2 linked regions of the Sphaerisporangium krabiense genome follow. The protein of the gene in region 1 interacts with the protein of each later gene in a pairwise test. Links are inferred from orthologs where the notes say so. Each region holds a gene or a part of one and is shown in the gene's direction. Other genes may lie near its edges.

Region 1 (3,021 bases):
GGAGCTATTCCCGCGGCACGTCAGCCCAGGGATACCGGCGGAGGCATCAGCGGCTGCGTGGGCGCGGGGGTGGGCACAGGGGTGGCCGCCGCGGGCGCGGGCCAGCCGGGCAGGTCGGCGATCAGCGGGCTCCAGCCGTACCCGCGTACGGCGCACTCCTGCATCGCCAGGGCCGCCAGCTTGCGCAGCGCGGTGTCCTCGACGGCGGCCAGTTCGAGGTAGGCCGCGGTCACGCGCTCCTCGACGAACGCGGCCAGGCGCACGGCGTCGGCGGCGGCGTTCACCGGGAACGGCAGCGCGTAGGCCGCGCCCGACTCCGACGGCGTGCCGCCCCGTGCCGTGATCAGCCCGCGGAGCTGGTCGCGCCGCGCGCGATGGGCGTTGAAGCCGTCCCTGGCCGAGGAGCGCTGCCCGCCGGACAGGCGCGCGCCGGCGACCCCGTAGGCGTACACCGCCGCGTGCTCGGCGTCGAGCGCCTTGTTCAGGGCGTGCAGGGCCGCGGGCCCCTGTGGCGCGATCACGGCACCCTCGCCAGCGCCACCACGTGCGCGGCCTCGCAGGCGCCGATGCAGGCCAGCAACTGCGCCAGGGCCGGGGATACGCCGCCGATCTGGCGCGGGCGCGCGGCGGCCGACCTGCGCTCGGCCTCGCGCAGCCTGCCGATCGAGACCTTCTCGCCCGGCTCCGAGGAGGAGGACGAGGGCGAGGGGACCGGCGGCGAGCCGGACGGCGACGGGGCCGGAGTGGAAGGCGCGGCCGGCCGCGGCAGGCGGCGGCGCAGCTCGGCCAGATGCGCCTCGTGGCGCCGCTGGAAGCCGAGCAGCACGGCCGCGTTCCGCGACCCCGGCTCCGCGGCCCGGCGGTACAGGGCGACGATGCGCTCCTTGTCGGCGATGACCTCGGTCAGCAGGACGGTCTCGGGGTCGGGCGGGAGGGGACGGGGAGGCGTCGCGGCCCGCTGCCCCGTGGAGCAGCCCGCGACGGCGGCGGCGGCCGCGCCCGCGGCGGTGCCGCGCAGCACCGCTCGCCGGGACACGGCTACGGCACGCTGGCGCACGGAGCCTCCCGTGGATGACGGCTTTCGCTGGATCGGCACATAGCATCGTACGGCGCGTCACCGGGTGGGTGTCCGAGTGGCGCTCTTTCCGCGTCCCGGTGTCGATAGGCTGGTGAACCGTTGGGGCGAGGTACATCTTCGGCCGCCGCTTCGGGCGGCCGATATTCAATGGGAGGTCAGCATGGGCGCCGACGCTCGACGTGACCGCCTGATCAAGCTTCTCGAACCCGTCGCCGCCATGGAGGGTCTCGACCTGGAGGGCGTGACGATCACGCCCGCGGGCAAGCGGCGGGTGCTGCGCGTCATCGTGGACGGTGACGGCGGCGTGAGCCTCGACCAGCTCGCCGACGTCAGCAAGCTGGCGTCCAAGGCGCTCGACGAGAGCGACGTCATGGGTGGCGGCCCGTACGTCCTGGAGGTCACCTCGCCAGGGGTGGACCGCCCGCTCACCGAGCCGCGCCACTGGCGCCGCGCGCGGGGGCGGCTCGTGAAGGCCGACCTGCGCGACGGCACCACGGTCGAGGGCCGCGTGCTGTCGGCCCTCGACGCGGGGGTGAAGCTGTCCGTGGACGGCGCGACGCGCCTGCTCGCCTGGGACGAGCTCGCCAAGGGGCGGGTCCAGGTCGAGTTCCGCCGGATCGACGAGGCCGAGCTGGAACTGCTGGACGACGACCCGGAGGACCCGGATGGCGGGCCGGGCCTGGAAGACGACGAACACGACGCCGGCGGCGACGGCGGCAGGGGCTAGGGGGGAGCCTTGTGGACATTGACATGAGCGTCCTGCGCAGCCTGGAGCGCGAGAAGGACATCTCCTTCGACCTGGTCGTGAAGGCGATCGAGGACGCCCTGCTCATCGCGTACCACCGGACCGAGGGGGCGGCGGGCAAGGCGCGTGCCGAGCTGGACCGCCAGTCCGGGCACGTCAGCATCTGGGCGGCCGAGCTGGACGAGGACGGCCAGGTCATCCGGGAGTACGACGACACTCCCGGCAACTTCAGCCGTATCGCCGCGACCACGGCCAAGCAGGTCATCCTGCAGCAGCTGCGGAACGCCGAGGACGAGATCAACTTCGGTGAGTTCGCGAGCCGCGAGGGCGAGCTGGTCGCGGGCGTGATCCAGCAGGGCAAGGACCCGCGGGTGGTCCTGGTCGACCTGGGCAAGATCGAGGCGATCCTGCCGCACGCCGAGCAGGTCCCCGGCGAGGAGTACGTCCACGGCGAGCGGCTGCGCTGCTACGTCGTGCAGGTGAAGAAGGGGCACAAGGGCCCCTCGGTCACGCTGTCGCGCACGCACCCGAACCTGGTGAAGAAGCTGTTCGCCCTGGAGGTCCCCGAGATCGCCGACGGCACCGTCGAGATCGCGGCGATCGCCCGCGAGGCCGGCCACCGCACCAAGATCGCGGTCCGTTCGCGCCGGGGCGGGGTCAACGCCAAGGGCGCCTGCATCGGCCCCATGGGCTCCCGGGTCCGCAACGTGATGACCGAACTGCACGGCGAGAAGATCGACATCATCGACTGGTCGGAGGATCCCGCGGATTTCGTGGGGAATGCCCTGTCACCGGCCCGGGTTTCACATGTGGAAGTGGTCGACCTCGATGGTCGCGTCGCCCGGGTGACGGTGCCCGACTACCAGCTCTCCCTCGCGATCGGCAAGGAGGGGCAGAACGCCCGTCTGGCCGCCCGCCTCACGGGCTGGCGGATCGACATCCGGCCCGACACTCAGGCGGCACCGCCGGGGGATGCGAGGGATACGGGCAATGCCGTCGGTCCCGCCGATGCCTCCACAAGGTAAGCTTGAATACGGTGGCCGGGCGGCCCCTCTCAGAACATGTGTGGGTTGCCGGGTTCGCACGGTAAAGTCCGAGCTGCTCCGCCTGGTGGTGGTCGAGAACGTGATCGTTCCCGACCAGCGAGGGCGGTCGCGCGGCCGGGGTGCCTACGTGCATCCGGCTCCGCGCTGCCTGG
Region 2 (3,308 bases), 4.2 Mb from region 1 along the record:
GTCGATCCACGACAAGCACATCGAGATCATCGTGCGCCAGATGCTCAAGCGCGTGAACGTGCTGGAGTCCGGGGACACCGACCTGCTGCCCGGCGAGCTCGTCGAGCGGCCGCGGTTCGAGATGGTCAACCGCGAGGTCGTCGCCGAGGGCGGCACCCCCGCCTCCGGCCGTCCGGTGCTCATGGGCATCACCAAGGCGTCGCTGGCCACCGAGTCGTGGCTGTCGGCGGCGTCGTTCCAGGAGACCACGCGGGTGCTCACCGACGCGGCGATCCACGCCAAGTCGGACTCCCTGCTGGGCCTCAAGGAGAACGTCATCATCGGTAAGCTCATCCCGGCCGGTACGGGCATGTCCCAGTACCGCAACATCCGGGTCGAGCCGACCGAGGAGGCCAAGGCGGCGATGTACACCGTCGGCGGCTACGACGGCTCCGCGACCGACTACACCTTCGGCACGGGCAGCGGCGAGGCCGTCCCGCTGGAGGAGTACGACTTCGGTCAGTACAACCGCTAGGCGCGATACGACGGGATGCCCGGAGAGCATGGCTCTCCGGGCATCCGGCGTTCTCACGCCGGCCGGCTCCGTGCCGGTGGGCCGGCGCAGGGGGCGCGAGGACGCTCTGAAGAGCCCGCTGCGGCCCCCCAGGAGGGGAGTGGGGTAACGGACCCCATCCGGCCCGGCGCGGGTCTGAGGCCGCACAGGGGCGGCGCGGCCGATGGGCCGGCGAATCGCGTGCGGATCATCGGAGGACGGCCGGAGGGTCGCCACGTCGCCGGAACGTGGACGGCACTCCTTCGTACGTGGTACTTTTGATGATTGCCTGGACCGGTTGCCATCGGCGTCCGGTTCATGAGGATCGAAAGGTTCGGGTTACCGGCGCAGGCGCCGGGAGCCGCGAAGACCTTCGGGTGGTCCATCCGGGCGTTCGGCGGGCTCCGGCCCTGCTCGGCCCGGTCGCCCGAGCGGTCCGCGGGTCACCGGGGGCGCGCCCCGGGCAGTCGTTTTGACGAGCCGTGGCGAGCTGGGTAGCCTTGGTCTTCGTGCCTGCGGTCTCGTGGGCACTGGCTGGCGTGTCCCCGATTCGGGGCCGCGCGGCGACTCCTCCACAAAGTCCGATCGCACCTCGTGCATGGGTGTGAGCCGGGCGCGACACGCCCGAGCGCGGGGGTCGGAGTGCGAGGTAAATCAGCAGGTCATGACACCGGCAGTACCTGCGAAATGCACGACGGGAAGCCGAAGCCCGGCCACGGCCGAGCGGACTCGACCCAAGGACGTATCACCGGCCAGGACGCGAAACGGAGAAGTAGTGCCCACAATTCAGCAGTTGGTCCGAAAGGGCCGACAGGACAAGGTCACTAAGACCAAGACTCCGGCGCTCAAAGGAAGCCCACAGCTTCGCGGCAACTGCGTGCGCGTCTACACCACGACCCCCAAGAAGCCGAACTCGGCGCTCCGTAAGGTCGCCCGTGTCCGCCTGAGCAGCGGCATCGAGGTCACGGCCTACATCCCGGGCGTCGGCCACAACCTTCAGGAGCACTCCATCGTGCTCGTGCGCGGCGGCCGTGTGAAGGACCTGCCGGGTGTCCGCTACAAGATCGTTCGCGGTGCGCTCGACACCCAGGGTGTCCGCAACCGCAAGCAGGCCCGCAGCCGCTACGGCGCCAAGAAGGAGAAGAGCTGAGATGCCGCGCAAGGGTCCCGCCGGGCGCCGACAGCTGGTCGCAGACCCGGTGTTCAACTCGCCGCTCGTCACCGCGCTCATCAACAAGGTGCTGCTGAGCGGCAAGCGGTCGCTCGCTCAGAAGATCGTCTACGACGCCCTCGAGGGCTGCAGGGACAAGTCGGGCAACGACCCGGTCGTCACCCTCAAGCGAGCGCTGGACAACGTCAAGCCCACCCTTGAGGTGCGCAGCCGCCGTGTCGGTGGCGCCACCTACCAGGTGCCGGTGGAGGTGCGCGCCGCGCGCAGCACCACGCTGGCCCTCCGCTGGCTGGTGCAGTACTCCCGCGCCCGCCGCGAGAAGACCATGACCGAGCGGCTGATGAACGAGCTGCTCGACGCGAGCAACGGCCTCGGCGCGAGCGTGAAGCGGCGCGAGGACACCCACAAGATGGCCGAGTCCAACAAGGCCTTCGCCCACTACCGCTGGTAACACCGGCGGCGACGACGAGACGACGAGGACGCGAGAGAAGTGGCCACATCGACCGCTCTTGACCTGGCCAGGGTCCGCAACATCGGGATCATGGCCCATATCGACGCGGGCAAAACCACTACGACCGAGCGCATCCTGTTCTACACCGGCATCAACTACAAGATCGGTGAAGTCCACGAGGGCGCAGCCACCATGGACTGGATGGAGCAGGAGCAGGAGCGCGGCATCACCATCACCTCCGCCGCGACCACCTGTAGTTGGCTTGATCACACGATCAACATCATCGACACTCCCGGCCACGTCGACTTCACCGTCGAGGTCGAGCGCTCCCTGCGCGTCCTCGACGGCGCCGTCGCCGTCTTCGACGCCGTCGCCGGCGTCGAGCCCCAGTCCGAGACGGTCTGGCGGCAGGCGGACCGCTACGGCGTCCCGCGCATCTGCTTCGTCAACAAGATGGACCGCGTCGGCGCCGAGTTCCACCGCTGCGTCGACATGATCGTGTCGCGCCTGGGCGCCACGCCGCTGGTCATCCAGCTTCCGTGGGGCGTCGAGGCCGACTTCAAGGGCGTCATCGACCTGGTGAAGATGAAGGGCCTGCTCTGGAGCGCCGAGGCGGCCAAGGGCGAGATGTACGACACCGTCGACATCCCGGCCGACCACGCCGAGGTGGCCCGCGAGTGGCGCGACAAGCTCATCGAGACCGTGGCCGAGAACGACGACGAGCTCATGGAGCTCTACCTGGAGGGCGTCGAGCCCACCGAGGAGCAGCTCGTCGCCGCCATCCGCCGCACGACGCTGTCCAGCGCGCTCAACCCGGTCCTGTGCGGCACCGCGTTCAAGAACAAGGGCGTCCAGCCCCTGCTCGACGCGATCGTCGCCTACCTCCCGGCCCCGACCGACATCCCCGCCTTCAAGGGGCACGCGGTCGGCAACGAGGAGCAGGAGATCGAGCGGCACGCGGACCCGAACGAGCCGTTCGCCGCCCTGGCCTTCAAGATCATGAGCGACCAGCACCTGGGCAAGCTCACCTACATCCGCATCTACTCGGGCACGCTCGAGACCGGCACCGCGGTGATCAACTCGGTGAAGGGCAAGAAGGAGCGGATCGGCAAGATCTACCAGATGCACGCCAACAAGCGCGAGGAGCGCTCGTC

Evidence for each region.
Region 2: the proteins of rimP (region 1) and rpsL interact in binary tests that used the Escherichia coli proteins (3 or more experiments, as listed by UniProt). The link is inferred for Sphaerisporangium krabiense from one-to-one orthologs.

Annotation. Positions count from the first base shown.
Region 1 is NZ_JACHBR010000001.1:4,914,708-4,917,728, forward strand. What follows is about bases 315-3,021. They hold rimP (ribosome maturation factor RimP), read left to right. Parts: upstream 315-1,238; coding sequence 1,239-1,805; downstream 1,806-3,021. Other genes in these bases: BJ981_RS38345 (ferritin-like domain-containing protein), read right to left, coding at 315-521; BJ981_RS38350 (hypothetical protein), read right to left, coding at 518-1,057; nusA (transcription termination factor NusA), read left to right, coding at 1,829-2,848; BJ981_RS21715 (YlxR family protein), read left to right, coding at 2,832-3,021. Outside these bases: more of BJ981_RS38345, read right to left, coding at 21-314.
Region 2 is NZ_JACHBR010000001.1:753,681-756,988, reverse strand. The notes cover bases 1-2,994. They hold rpsL (30S ribosomal protein S12), read left to right. Parts: upstream 1-1,307; coding sequence 1,308-1,682; downstream 1,683-2,994. Other genes in these bases: fusA (elongation factor G), read left to right, coding at 2,245-2,994; rpsG (30S ribosomal protein S7), read left to right, coding at 1,684-2,154; BJ981_RS03225 (DNA-directed RNA polymerase subunit beta'), read left to right, coding at 1-514. Also shown: more of fusA, read left to right, coding at 2,995-3,308. UniProt on the Escherichia coli protein: With S4 and S5 plays an important role in translational accuracy. Interacts with and stabilizes bases of the 16S rRNA that are involved in tRNA selection in the A site and with the mRNA backbone.